DNA from 3 places in the Terrabacter sp. GCM10028922 genome. Region 1 is predicted to be linked to each of the others. Evidence: riboswitches for the same ligand, from Rfam matches in the RefSeq annotation. Region 1 holds a riboswitch; each other region holds the start of a gene.

Region 1 (4,733 bases):
AGGTACAGCGCGTCAGACCCCGTGGGTCACGGCGCGTAGATGTACCGCATGCCCGGACCGTCGGTCAGCGTGCGCGTGTTGTAGTTGTACGGGCCGGCGAGGGCGTTCATCTCGACGATGTGCACCTGGTCGCCGTCGACGCTCGTGACCCAGGCGACGTGGCCGACGCTGGACGAGCCGTGGACGCCCGGCTCCATGACGAGGATCGAGCGCGAGCGCGGCGTGCCGCTCACGGTGTAGCCGGCGTTGGCTGCGCCGGTGTCCCAGACCATCGCGTTGCCGGTCCAGCCGCCGGGGTAGTAACCCTCCGACTGGTACCACTTGTTGAGCGCGCCCCACGTGCACTGGCCGTCGGTGGCCCAGTTGTACGAGGACCGCATGCCCGACGAGGCGCTCGGGACGGAGTAGTTGCTGCTCGACTTCGTCGACGACGTGCTGGTCGTCAGGGTGCTACGCGTCAGGTCGCGCGACGCGCGCTGGGCCGCAGCCTTGCGCGCGGCGGCAGCCTCCGCGGCGGCCTTGGCCGCAGCCCGCTGGGCCTTGACCTGGACGTCCTCGATGACGCGCGGCTTCGGCGTGGCGACGCGCTGGGCGACGGCCTTCTGCACGGCCGGCGCGTAACCGATCTTGGACAGGGCGGTCGCCGCGGCGGGAACCGCGGCGGGGGTGTCGGTCGGACCGACGGCGGCCGGGGCCGCCCCCAGACCGGCGGCAGCGACGTCACCCGAGTTCGGGGACAGGGTGTCGGCGCTCGCGGGATTCGCGAAGGTGGCAACGAGGCCACCCGTAGCGGCGACGACGGCCGCGCCCTTCATGGCCGGCTGAGCCGACTCGCGGGCGAGGAGCTTGAGTTCGTTGAGGGGGTTGTGACGTCCGGGCGCGCGGTGGCGACCGCGATTGTTGTCGTGGTTCACGCTGTACCTCTCCGCGCCTACGAAGTTAGCTGTCGGGTTCGGGCGGAAAGGTGCCCGGTGCTGCCCCCGGTGCGCGACGGGTCGCGATCCGGGCGAGTACTTCACCCCAAGGACGTCCGGAGTCGTTGCGCCGGACGCCCGGAGAAACGTGTGGTTCCTCCGCTCCTGTCACAAGGTTGCTGTCTCCCGTGAGGCGGTGACAGGACTAGGCGGTCCACCTCGCGAGAGCCCGACCAGATGGCCGGACTCCGGGAACTGTAGACGAGTCAACTGGCAAAAGTCACGTTGAGGTAACGGTGACGCGCGGGCAATGTCCTTGAACGTCCGTTTTCATGCGGCTTACCGGCGCTTTACCTCTCTCATAGTGAGACCCGGGTCACACCGGCTTCCTGAGGGCCCGAAGCGGCCCGTGGGTATGCCGGGCGGTCGGCTCCCAGCCGGGCGCGGGGTCCGGAATCGCCCGCCACACGGCATACGCGATGGTGCGTCTCGGGCCGGGGCGGCGTCGGTTCGGCGAGGTTCGGCGTCAGGAGAACTTTCTCCGCTGTATCCCTGCCGCGCGTCCCCCGACGGGACTTCACTGGGAGGACACGGCGCGCCACCGCGCGCCCCGGAGGAAGGACCGACCGTGCTCGAGAGCTCCCACGCGTTCAGCGGCTTCTCCGTCGACGACATCCCCGCTGCGAAGGCGTTCTACGCCGACACCCTGGGCCTGCGCGTCACCGAGGAGAACGGCATGCTGACGCTTCACCTCGCCGGCGACGGCGGCGACCGGCCGGTCGTCATCTACCCGAAGCCGGACCACACGCCGGCGACGTTCACCATCCTCAACTTCCCGGTCGACGACGTCGAGGCGGCCGTCGACGACCTGACCTCGCGCGGCGTGACCTTCGAGAGGTACGAGGGCACGCCCCTCGAGACCGACGAGAAGGGCGTCCTCCGCGGGGAGGGTCCGCACATCGCGTGGTTCACCGACCCCGCCGGCAACGTCCTGTCGGTCATCGGAGCCTCGCCCGGCAGCTGACCAGGTGAACCACCTCGACTGACCCGGGCCGGTGGCTAGGGTCGGGACGTGTTCGACGACAGCGCACACGTCCTCCGCCGCGCCCGCCGCGTGCTCGCCGAGCACGTGACCCCGGCGGTCCACCGAGACCGAATGCCGCTCGCGACGTCCGCGTGGCACGTGCCGGGCGAGCCCGTGCCGGTCGTCGAGGCGCTGCGCGCGGCCGCCGAAGGGCAGTTCGAGCCGGTCGGCCAGGGCACGCCGTGGGGTGAGCCGTGGTCGACGTGGTGGTTCGAGATCACGGGGTCGGTGCCCGAGGGGTTCGCGGGCGAGGTCGTCGAGGTCGTCATCGACCTCGGCTTCCGCGGCGAGGGGCCGGGCTTCCAGGCCGAGGGACTGCTCCACGACGCCGACGGCACGCCGCTCAAGGGCATCCACCCGATGAACCGGTGGCACCGGGTGGCGGCGCCGGCGGTCGGTGGCGAGCCGATCCACCTGCTCCTCGAGGCGGCCGGCAACCCGGCCGTCATGGAGCACGGCTTCCGCCCGACTGGTCTCGGTGAACGCGACACGGCCGGTGAGGAAGCCCGGTACGCCCTCGGCCGGATCGACGTCGCCGTCTTCGAGCCGGAGGTCTTCGGCCTCGCCATGGACCTCGACGTCCTCGTCGACCTCGTCACCGAGCTGCCCGAGCGGGACGCGCGCCGGCTCGAGGTGACGGCAGCGCTCGACGACGCGCTCGCGGTGCTCGACGTCCACGACGTGCGTGGGACCGCGGGCGCGGCTCGTGCGGCCCTGGCGGGCGTGCTCGCCGCCCCGGCCGTGACGAGCGCCCAGCGCCTCACCGCCGTCGGCCACGCCCACATCGACTCGGCATGGCTCTGGCCGGTGCGCGAGACGGTCCGCAAGTGCGCCCGCACCTTCGCCAACGTCACGGCGCTCGCGGCCGACTACCCCGAGCTCGTCTTCGCCTGCTCGTCCGCCCAGCAGTACGCGTGGATGAAGGAGCAGCAGCCGGCGGTCTGGCAGCGCATCCGGGATGCCGTCGCCGCCGGGACGTGGGAGCCGGTCGGCGGGCAGTGGGTCGAGGCCGACGGCGTCATGCCGAGCGGGGAGTCCCTCGTGCGCCAGCTGCTCCACGGCCAGCGCTTCTTCGAGCGCGAGCTCGGCGTCCGGTGCACCGGCGTGTGGCTGCCCGACTCGTTCGGCTACTCCGCGGCATACCCCCAGATCGCCCGCCTGGCGGGCGCCGAGTGGTTCCTGACGCAGAAGCTCTCGTGGAACGACACGAACACGTTCCCGCACCACACGTTCTGGTGGGAGGGCATCGACGGCACGCAGATCCTCACCCACTTCCCGCCGGCCGACACCTACGAGAGCAAGCTCGGCGGAGCCGACCTGCACCGGTCCGCGCGCCAGCACCTCGACAAGGGCCGCTCGCGGCGGGCGCTCATCCCGTTCGGCTTCGGCGACGGCGGCGGCGGTCCCGAGCGCGAGATGCTCGAACGCGCCCGGCGGCTGCGCTCGCTCGAGGGGTCGCCGGTTGTCGAGGTCGGCACGGCACAGTCGTTCTTCGACGGCGTCCGTGAGGAGTACGCCGACCGTGCGCCCACGTGGTCGGGCGAGCTCTACCTCGAGCTGCACCGCGGCACCCTGACGAGCCAGCGCGCGATGAAGGTCGGCAACCGCGGCTGCGAGGCGCTGCTGCGCCAGGCCGAGCTGCTGTGGACCCTCGTCGGCCTGCGCGGCCTGGGGGAGTGGCCGGCCGAACGACTGCGCCTGGCGTGGGAACGCCTGCTGCTCCTGCAGTTCCACGACATCCTTCCCGGCAGCGCGATCGCGTGGGTGCACCGCGAGGCGCGCGACGACTTCGCCCGCCTGACGACCGAGCTGCACCGCCTCGTCGACGAGGGGCTCGACCTGCTCGGCGGGGGGCTGCTCAACGCGGGCCCCTTCGCCAGGCGCGAGGTCGTCGAGAACGGCGAGGGAGAGCTCTCGCTCGTCGACGTGGCGCCGCTCTCGGCCGGGGCGACGACGGTCGTCGAACCGGAGCACCCGGTCACCGTCGACGGGCTCACCCTCTCGAACGGCCTCGTCTCCGCGACGGTCTCCGGCGACGGCTCGATCGAACGGCTCGTCGACCACCGTCACGGGGACCGCGACGTCATGCCGTCCGGCCGGTCCGCCGCCGAGCTGCGCCTGCACCCGGACGTGCCGGCGATGTGGGACGCGTGGGACCTCGACAAGCCGCACAGCCGCACGTGGATCTCGCCGACCTCGCCCGTCGACTGCGTGGCCGAGGTCGTCGAGCAGGGACCGCTGCGCGCCGTCGTCGAGGCGCGCGGCACCGTCGGGCGCTCGACGTTCGTGCAGCGGACCACCGTCACCGCGGACTCCCCGCGTGTCGACGTCGAGGTGCGCGTCGACTGGCGCGAGCGCGAGCGGGCCCTGGCGGCATACGTCCCCGTCTCGGTGCTCGCTCCGCACAGCAGCGCCGACATCCAGTTCGGCCACCTGCGCCGGCCCACGCACGACAACACATCGTGGGAGGCCGCGCGCCACGAGATGGTGGCGCACCGCTGGCTCCACGTCGGGGAGGAGGGCTGGGGCGTCGCGCTCGTCAACGAGGCGACCTACGGCCACGCCGTCCGCCGGTCGGTCACTGACGCGGGCGAGCCCGTGACCACGATGCGCCTGACCCTTCTGCGGTCGCCGTCCTTCCCCGACCCCGCCACCGACAGCTCGGAGGAGGTCGGCGAGCACGTCATCCGCTTCGGCATCGTCCCTGGAGCCGACATCGCCGAGGCCATCGAGCA
Region 2 (4,733 bases), on a different contig from region 1:
CCTGTCGACGCTCGGCGGCGTCCACCGCATCGGCTACTTCGTCGGCCCGTTCGTCGGTTCGCTCGTCATCACGCGGTGGGGCACGGAGTCGGCATATGCCGTCGGCGGCGTCGCGAGCATCGCCGCCTTCGTGCTCGTCCTCGTCGCGCCGGACGTCACCGGGGCGGCCGAGCGGCTCGCGGCCGCCGGGGCACCGCGCAGCGTCGTGTCGGTCCTCCTGCAGCACCGGCACGTGCTGCTCACGCTCGGCACCGGCGCGATGTGCGTCGCGGGAGCGCGCGCCATCCGCGAGGCGCTCGTGCCGTTGTGGGCCGAGTCGGTCGGCTTCTCACCCGCGCAGACCTCGCTCGTCTTCGGGGTCGCCGGCGCCATCGACATGGCGCTGTTCTACCCCTCGGGCTGGCTCATGGACCGCTACGGCCGGGTGGCCGCGGCCGTGCCGAGCATGGTGGTGCTCGGCCTCGGGATGGCGCTGCTGCCGCTCGCGACGAGCCTCGTCGCGGTGACCGCGGCCGCGACCGTCCTCGGCGTCGGCAACGGGCTGGGGGCGGGTCTGATCATGACCCTCGGCGCCGACGCGTCCCCCGCCGACGGCCGGGCGCAGTTCCTCGGTGGTTGGCGCCTCTGCGCCGACGTGGGAAGGGCCGCGGGCCCCCTGGCGTTGTCAGGGCTGAGCACCATCATGTCCCTCGGCGCCTCCGCGGTCGTGCTCGGCGTGGGTGCGCTCGTCGGGGCGGGATGGCTGCGCATCTGGGTGCCACGACACGACCCGACACGTGGCACGGCGACGAGCGGTCCCTGACGCTCCCGGATTCTGAGAAGGTATGACCGTGACGGACCTGATCGACACCACCGAGATGTACCTGCGCACGATCTACGAGCTCGAGGAGGAGGGCATCGTCCCTCTGCGCGCGCGCATCGCGGAGCGTCTCGGCCACTCCGGTCCGACCGTCTCGCAGACCGTGGCCCGCATGGAGCGCGACGGCCTCGTCGCCGTCTCCGGAGACCGTCACCTCGAGCTGTCCGACCACGGGCGGCTGCTCGCGACGCGCGTCATGCGCAAGCACCGCCTCGCCGAGCGTCTGCTCGTCGACGTCATCGGTCTCGAGTGGGAGTACGCCCATGACGAGGCGTGCCGCTGGGAGCACGTCATGTCCGAGAAGGTGGAGCGCAAGATCCTCGGTCTGATCGGCGAGGGCCTGGAGTCCCCCTACGGCAACCCGATCCCGGGTCTCGCCGAGCTCGGAGTGCGTCAGGACGAGGACTTCCTGAGCGGCCTCAGCACGCTGACAGCGGTGGTCGGCGACGTGCCGGCGGTCGTCACGATCCGCCGCATCGGTGAGCCCGTGCAGGTCGACCCCGAGGCGCTCGCGCTGCTGACGAGCGCCGGCGTCGTGCCCGGGGCCCGGGTCGAGGTCGTGCGTGAGGGTGGCCGGGTCGTGGCGGTGCGCGAAGGCAGCGAGCCGTCGACGGGCGTCTCCCTGCCTCACGACGTCGCCGTCCACGTCTTCTGCCAGGCAGCCGCGAGCACCGCTGCGTGAACACGCCGCATCCGTCAGGGTTTGCCCCGGTCCGGCACCTCGTTTTGGCATGCCTTGCCACACCTCGGAAGACGTCGATGAAAATTCTTTGACTTCGGTGGACGCCAAGGTGACAAGGACCATGGGGTTGGGTACGGTTGGCCGCACTTGCTCTCCCCGTCGAGCGAGTGCCCCGGGTCGGACCGCCTAGTCCTGCCATCGACCTGAGGCTCAGTACGAACCGCACGGCAGGAGCGGGGGAACCACTTTCTCCGGGCGTCGAGAGACGTCCTCGGGGTGAAGCCCTCCGTGGACCCGAACGGGTCCGAGCGAAGGCCGGGCGAGTACCTCCAGCCCGAACCCGACAGCTCACCTCGTAGGCGTCGAGAGGTCAAACGTGGCTCAGAACGTTCCCGGGCGCCACCGCGCCCCCGGTCGATTCAACGCGATCTCCGAGCTCAAGACGATCGCCAAGGAGTCTGCTCAGCCCGCCGTGAAGGGTGCCGCCATCGTCGCGGCCTCGGGTGGCCTCGTGGCCACCTTCGCCGGTCCGGCGAGCGCCGCAGACGGTTCGACCGTCGCAGGCCCCGCGGTCGTCGGCCCCCAGGTCGGCACCCTGAAGGCGTCCAACGCCCTCTCTGCCATCGGCTACGCCAAGCCCGCCCTCAAGGCAGCCACGGTCAAGCCCGTTGTCATCGAGGACATCAAGGTCAAGACCGAGCGCGCCGAGAAGAAGGCAGCCGAAGAGGCCGCCGCCGCGCGTGAGGCCGCCTCCGAGCGTGCGTCGCGTTCCGCGAGCCGCACCGCCCTCAACGTCGCTCCCGACCCCAGCGCCACCGGCATCATCGGCATCGCGCAGTCGCTCTTCGGCGTCCCGTACGTCTACGGCGGCACGACGCCGTCGGGCTTCGACTGCTCGGGCTTCACGTCCTACGTCTACCGCCAGGCCGGCATCTCGATCCCGCGCACCGCGTCCGCGCAGGCCGCGGCCTCGACGCCCGTCAGCAGCCCGCGTCCCGGTGACCTCGTCTTCTTCGGCTCGCCGATCTACCACGTGGGCATCTACGTCAGCCCCGGCCGCATGATCGACGCGCAGCGCACCGGCACCGTGATCGGCAACCACTCGATCTGGACCACGCCGTCGATGTACGGCCGTATCTGAGCGCCCGTTCCCGCCTCTTCTCGTTGCGCCCCCACCGGAGTCCGGTGGGGGCGCAACGCTTTTCCGGGGTCAGCGCGGTCCATGGTTGACTGAGGCGATGACCGTGCAGCCTGCCGCCGAGTCCACGACCCTCATCGAGCTCGAGCTCTGGAGCGACCTGGTCTGCCCCTACTCGTGGGTGGCCAAGCGGCGCCTCGAGGCCGCCGTCGCAGCGTTCGAGCGTCCCCACGACGTCACCGTGCGGCTGCGCTCGTTCGAGCTCGACCCGGACGTCCGGGTCGGTGGGGGCGTGCCCGTCGACGAGCACGTCGGCGCCCGGCACGGCGTCGACCGGGCGGCCGGACGACTCATGAACGCGACGGCGAGCGAGGTCGCCGAGGCGGACGACCTCATCTTCGACTGGGACAGCGCCGTGCGGGCCAACACCTTCGACGCCCACCGCCTCTGCGTGCTCGGCCGCGAGATGGGTGGCCCGGCGTTGCGGTCCGCGGCCGTCGAGCGCTTCCACTCCGCACACTTCCGCGAGGGCCTCGCCATCGACGACCACGAGGTGCTCCAGCGCCTCTCCGCCGAGTGCGGCCTCGACGAGCGCCGCGTCTCGGCGGTGCTCGCCTCCGACACGTACGCCGACGAGGTGCGAGCCGACGAGCAGCGGGCGCACTCGATGGGCGTCACCTCGACGCCGTTCGTCGTCGCCAACGGGTACGCCGCCGTGTCGGGTGCGCGCCCCGTCGAGGACTACCTGGCCCTCCTGCGCGGGGTCGCGACGCAGACGGTCTGAGCGGGGACCCGCGCACTTCGGGAGACGACGGGCTTCGGTGGGTGCTCCCGTCCCCTCCTCGGGAGCACCCACCGTCGTTCGGCCGGCAGCCCCCATCGCGACCGGCCGTGACGCGCCCCGGCTCGGCCCCACGGCTGCGCCGGACCCCCTGGCCCGAGGCGTCGTCCGAGGAGCGCGTCACATCAGGAGACGTCGCTGCCGGTCAGGTGTGTCGCAAACGCGCGCAAATCCCCACAAGCTGTGTCGGCCGCGCACATCGGTGGGCATGTCGCGCCATGATTCGGCCCGTGCGGCGTCTCCAAGGGGAAGGATGCGTGAGGTGCGTTGCTGACGCGCCGACCGGGTCGGGGGACGAGACCCGGCACCCGGCCACGCGCCCGGCAAAGCCATGGGTCGATGGGCCCGAAGCAGGCCGGCAGACCAGGGATGGGAGAGCGTGGAGCAGGCGCACGACGAGCACGGCGGCGTGGCAGGCGAGTCCGGCGACGTGGGGGCCGAGGCCGAGGACGTGGCGGCCTCCGGCGTGCCCGCGCCCGTCGGGCGGGCGGGGGACGCGACGCGAAGCCGGTCCCCGAGGTCCCACGACGGCGATCGACACCGGGGCGCCCATCCGGACGACCCATCGGATGACCGTGCGGACGACGCGGTGCTCGTGGACAGCGTGCGCGGAGGGGACGACACGGCATACTCCGAGCTGTGGACGCGGCACGAGCCGGCGGCACGTCGGCTCGCGACCCGGATCGCCTCGCCCAGCGACGTCGACGACCTCGTCAGCGAGAGCTTCACCCGGACCCTCGACGCGATCCGCTCGGGCGGCGGCCCCGGCACGGCGTTCCGGCCCTACCTGCTGACGACGCTGCGCCGGGTCAACATCGACGTCGCCCGCCGCTACACGAGCCGGGTCGTGCTCACGGACGACGAGGCGGCCGTCGACAGCGTGTCGGACACGTCGGCGGAGGACGCCGCCGTCGAGGCCGAGGAACGCGATGCCGTCTGGGCCGCCTGGCGCTCGCTGCCCGACGAGTCCCGGTCACTGCTGTGGGAGCTCGTCGTCCACGAGGAGAAGCCGCACCAGCTCGCGCCCCGGCTGGGCACGACCGCGAACGGCGTGGCGAGCCGCAGCAAGCGCGCGCGTGAGCGGCTGCGCCAGGTCTTCCTGTCGGAGCTCGTCGCGAACGCGGGTGACCCGCAGTGTCGGGAGGTGCGGCGCCAGCTCGGTGGTTACGTGCGCGACTCCTTGCCGGCCAAGGCGCGAGAGCGCGTCGACGAG
Region 3 (4,733 bases), on a different contig from region 1:
CCTGCAACTGCTAACTAGCAATCAATTTCTAGAATAAGTTTGCTATACTGCGCGAATGGGTGCAGAGTGGAGCTTCCTGACGAACCATGCTCGTGTCCTGGTCTGCATCGCCCACGACCAGGGACTGCGGCTACGAGATGTCGCCGAGGTACTCGGCCTCACCGAGCGAACGGTGTTCGGCATCGTCACCGAGCTGACCGAGGCCGGGTACGTCGTCAAGGAGAAGGACGGCCGACGCAACCGTTACCGGATCCAGCACCATCTGCCACTGCGGCAACGCGTAGGCCGTGAAGCGACGATCGGCGAGCTGCTCGACCTGCTCGTGGCCTCGAGCTGACATGACACACCAGGCGCCCGTCTGGCACGCAGATTTCGTGCGATCCATGTGCGATTCGACGCTCAGTCTCCGGCACACGAGCGGACACAAGGACCGAACCCGACGCGCCGAAACCGGACGTTTCCGCAGGTCAGGCCCACTTTTGGGGCCCTCACCACCTGCCATCCAGATGACAGGTGCCAACCGGTGGGGATGGTGACCGAATTTCCTTGTGTACCAAGCAGATTGGAGCTGGCGGGGGGACTCGAACCCCCAACCCCCTGTTTACAAGACAGGTGCGCTACCGATTGCGCCACGCCAGCACGCCCCCGGCGTCGCGCCGCGGACGGGCGAAAGCGTAACCGAGCCGGGCGGCATACGCCCACACCACGGTGCGACCGGACCCAGCAGGCTCGCAGCTGGACGGCCTCGCGCAACCCAGGGGTTGGTCGCACGAGGCCGTCCGGAACTGTTCTATCAGGAACTCACGGCAGACGCAGTACCTGACCCACGTAGATCAGGTCGGGGTCGGAGACCCGTGCCGTGTTGGCCTTGTACAGCGCCTTCCAGCCGCCCTTCACGTCGTGGCGAACCGCGAGCTTGCTGAGCGAGTCGCCGCGGCGCACGGTGAACTTGGCGCCCTTGCCGGAGTAGCTCGTCGACGTCGTGGCGTACGTCTTCTTCTTCGTGACCTTCTTCTTGGTGACCTTCTTCGTCGTCACCGGTGCACTGTCGTTCGACGGCGAGACGGAGACAGCGCCGCCGTTGGCGCGTGTCAGACCGGCCCGCTGCGAGCACACGGGCCAGGCGCCGGGGCCCTGGACCGCGAGCACCTTCTGCGCGATGGCGATCTGCTGGGACTTCGAGGCGAGGTCGGCGCGTGAGGCGTACTTCGTGCCACCGAAGCCGCGCCACGTGGCGGGGTGGAACTGGAGGCCGCCGTAGTAGCCGTTTCCGGTGTTGATGTGCCAGTTGCCGCCAGACTCGCACTGGGCGACGCGATCCCAGACCGAGGAGGCCTTGGCCGACCCCGCGGTGGAGATGCCGGCGACGACGGTGGCGGCGCCGGCGATGCCGACTCCCGCGATGCGCTGCTTGACCGAGACCTTCTTGGCGGCAGCATGCTTGGACAGGTACTGCATGGGTGAGTCCTTCCTGACGCGCGCCTCCGGGGTTAGCTGTCGGATTAGGGCGTCAGGTGCCCCGCCGCGTGCGCGACTTCACCCCAAGGCCAGATCTCGTCCTCTGCCATGCGCTCAAACACACATGCACTCACTGGCCACACTGGTTCCCCCGTCCTCGCCCGGCCCACTGTGTGAGCTGCATCCCTGGCTGGCGAGGCTCGGCGCGGGCAGGGAACGGATTGTTGGGTGTCCATGTGAAGTTGTGGTGCGTTCGTGTGGAGCCGGACGCCAGGAAGCGGCCCGGAATCGAGTGGTGAGATCCCGTTCCGACCCGAAGGTCGGGACCGCCGCACCGACGGTACGCGACGCTCACAGGGCGACACAACAGAAGTCGAGATCTTTTCGTGATCTTTTCTTGATGCGAACGCGATGTGCCGCGGGGCCGTTCTGGGGCCGTTCACGGGCGCTCGGGGTCCCCCTAGGGGCCGAACGGGTCGGTCGCGAACGGGTCCCAGGTGAGGCTCGCCCCGCGCTGCAGCGCGACGAGGGCCACGACGAGACCGAAGGCCGTGAGGACGGTGGGGACCACCTGTGCCGCCAGCCCGGCCGGCACGAGACGTCTGGCCATCGAGCGTGACCCGCGCCGCAGCGACGCTCCCCCGGGCCCCCGCCACAGCATGAAGAGCCCCAGGAAACCGCCCACCGCGAGCGTGACCGGCGCCCCCGGACCGAGCTCGGTGCCTCGCGCGCCGGCGAGCAGGAGCGCGCTGGCGAAAATGCCGGCGAGCGCCACGGCGACGGGAAGCACCAGGCCGACGGCCGTCGCGATGATGCCGACGACGAGGTGCCACGGGCTCGACACGACGGCATACGGCACGTCGCTGCGGCGCCGCCCGTAGTCGTAGCGGCGCAGCACGAGCGCCGTCACGGACCGGTCGGTCGCGCGGGCGAGGACCGACAGCCCGACGAGAACGAGCAGCGCGACGCCGGGCCACGCCATGAGCGCCCCGATCCACGCGATCGCGACCCCCATGAGCAGGCCGGTGCGCATCGGCATACCGATGCGCGGGTCGCCCTCACGCTCGGGCAGCCCCTCGTCGTCGTCCCACTCCTCCTCGGGCCAGTGGTGCTCGGACTCCGGGGCCTCCGGCTCGTCCCACCCGCTGCCGTATGCCGTGTGGTCGGGCTCCGGTGCCCGCGGACCGGTCGGTGGGGGTGCCCACCGCACGTTCGTGTCGACGACGGGTTGCGCGGCCGTCGGCGTCACAGGCGGCATGACGGCGGTGCCGCCGTTCTGGAGCACCTGTGTCTCGCCGGGGATGACCGTCGGGCGGTCGTGGTCCCATGGCCCGCCGCTCGGGGTCGGCACGGTCGCCGCCCGGCCCGCGGCATACAGCTCGAGCGCGGCGATGACCTCGTCGGCGTACGGGCGGTGGCGCGGGTCGGGCGACAGCGACGCGCGCAGGAGCGGCACGAGGCGTGGGTCGACGCCGTCGAGGTCGACGTCGCCGGCGCGTACGCGCGTGAGGACGGCGTCCATGCGGGCACGGCCGAACGGCGGACGGCCCGACGCGGCATACGTGATGGTGGCCGCCCACCCCCACCAGTCGGTGGCGTCGGTGATGGCCGCACCCTCGACGAGCTCGGGCGAGAGGTAGCCGGGGGTGCCCATCACGAGGCCGCCCACGGTGTGTCGCACGTCGTCCTGCAGGTGCGCGATCCCGAAGTCGATGAGGACCGGCTCACCGTCCTCGATCAGGACGTTGCCGGGTTTAATGTCGCGGTGCACGACGCCGCACGCGTGGATGCTGCGGATCGCCTCGGCGACCCCGCGGGCGAGGCGCAGCAGCTCGCCCGGCGCCATCGGCCCGTGGTCCTCGACGACCTCGTCGAGCGCCGGGCCGGGCACGTAACGGGTCACGATGTAGGGGCGCGGCGCCATGACGTCGGCGTCGATGACGCTCGCGACGCGGGCGTCACGGATGCGTGAGAGCGTCTCCACCTCGCGGGCCAGGCGCTGCCGGGCGTCGGCGTCGTTGGCCACGTGGGCGCGCAGGACCTTGATCGCGACGGCACGTCCGCGCGGGTCGAGCGCCAGGTGCACGACCCCCATGCCGCCCTCGCCGATCTCCTCGAGGAGGCGGTAGCGGCCGATGCGCTGGCCCCAGGCGGCACCGCCCGCGCCCACGGGGACCCCACCGGTGCGCACGCCCGCGCGGGGGCCCTGCACCCGCTCGGTGCGGTCGTACGCGGTCATGCCCCTACGGTAAGCGACCGGGGGGCTCGCGGATGAACCCCGTGACCGCGCGCCGCAGAGTGTCCCGTTGCGCCCGGCTTCGTCCGGGTTCGTTCGTCCGTGCGTTCGGCGGTCAGTGTGTGATGTAGTCGCGAAGCTGGTCGCGCTCGGACTGCAGCTCGGAGAGCCGGTGCTTGACGATGTCGCCGATGCTGACGATGGCCGTCAACCGGCCGTCGGCGTCGACGATGGGCACGTGCCGCACGCGCATCTCGGTCATCGTGCCGGCGAGGTCGGCGATGTTGTCACTGGCCGAGCCGGTGGTGACCTCGCTCGTCATGATCTGCGAGACCGGCGCGTCGAGCACGCTCGTGCCGCTGCTGTGCAGGTGGCGCACGATGTCGCGCTCGCTCACGATGCCGTCGACGCTGCTGCCGTCGATGCTGACGACGACGGCACCGATTCGGTGCTCTGCGAGCAGGTCGAGGAGCCTCGAGACGGTGTCGTCGGGCCTGATGGTGATGACCTCGCTGCCCTTGCTGCGCAGCACGTCCGAAATCTTCACGGCGACTCCTTCACCTCGGCGCGATGCCCTCGTGCGGTTTCCCACCACCCGAGATGCCCTGACTCGACCCTAGAGCGGGACCGGACCGGGCGCCACCTTCGCTCGTTAGAGTGAGACCGTTCGTGTCACGCAGCACCGCTCCGGCCCCCGGCCGGAGCACCGCCAGGCACGACGACCGCCTCTCGAACAGCAGGAGTTGATTGGGTGCCGCCCGCAGGACCGACCTACGACCTCGTCATCGCGGCGAACCGCCTTCCCGTCGACAAGGTCGTCGCCGATGACGGAGAGGTCGAGTGGCGTCGCAGCCCCGGTGGCCTCGTGACGGCGATGGAGTCGGTGATGCGCACCCAGCCCGGGGCCTGGGTCGGCTGGGCCGGTGACGCCGGCGAGGCGCCCGAGCCGTTCGACGAGGACGGCATCCACCTGCACCCCGTGTCGTTGTCGGCCGACGAGATCCGCGACTACTACGAGGGCTTCTCCAACGACACGTTG

The links. Region 1 has a riboswitch for cyclic di-AMP ahead of ACFQU3_RS11625 (CHAP domain-containing protein). Riboswitches for the same ligand answer to the same signal wherever they lie in the genome.
Region 2: another riboswitch for cyclic di-AMP. It lies ahead of ACFQU3_RS10455 (C40 family peptidase); the one in region 1 lies ahead of ACFQU3_RS11625 (CHAP domain-containing protein).
Region 3: another riboswitch for cyclic di-AMP. It lies ahead of ACFQU3_RS08740 (transglycosylase family protein); the one in region 1 lies ahead of ACFQU3_RS11625 (CHAP domain-containing protein).

Annotation. Positions count from the first base shown of each region.
Region 1 covers NZ_JBHTFG010000010.1:203,271-208,003, reverse strand. Annotated here, with positions in the region: gene ACFQU3_RS11625 (CHAP domain-containing protein) at 27-914, opposite strand; cyclic di-AMP (ydaO/yuaA leader) riboswitch at 917-1,120, opposite strand; gene ACFQU3_RS11620 (VOC family protein) at 1,543-1,938, shown strand; gene ACFQU3_RS11615 (alpha-mannosidase) at 1,987-4,733, shown strand, end outside.
Region 2 covers NZ_JBHTFG010000009.1:345,902-350,634, forward strand. Annotated here, with positions in the region: gene ACFQU3_RS10445 (MFS transporter) at 1-802, shown strand, start outside; gene ACFQU3_RS10450 (iron dependent repressor, metal binding and dimerization domain protein) at 831-1,541, shown strand; cyclic di-AMP (ydaO/yuaA leader) riboswitch at 1,739-1,915, shown strand; gene ACFQU3_RS10455 (C40 family peptidase) at 1,918-2,682, shown strand; gene ACFQU3_RS10460 (DsbA family protein) at 2,780-3,463, shown strand; gene ACFQU3_RS10465 (sigma-70 family RNA polymerase sigma factor) at 3,900-4,733, shown strand, end outside.
Region 3 covers NZ_JBHTFG010000008.1:62,898-67,630, reverse strand. Annotated here, with positions in the region: gene ACFQU3_RS08750 (helix-turn-helix transcriptional regulator) at 56-337, shown strand; tRNA gene ACFQU3_RS08745 (tRNA-Thr) at 564-639, opposite strand; gene ACFQU3_RS08740 (transglycosylase family protein) at 802-1,458, opposite strand; cyclic di-AMP (ydaO/yuaA leader) riboswitch at 1,463-1,674, opposite strand; gene ACFQU3_RS08735 (protein kinase) at 1,919-3,697, opposite strand; gene ACFQU3_RS08730 (CBS domain-containing protein) at 3,810-4,241, opposite strand; gene ACFQU3_RS08725 (trehalose-6-phosphate synthase) at 4,446-4,733, shown strand, end outside.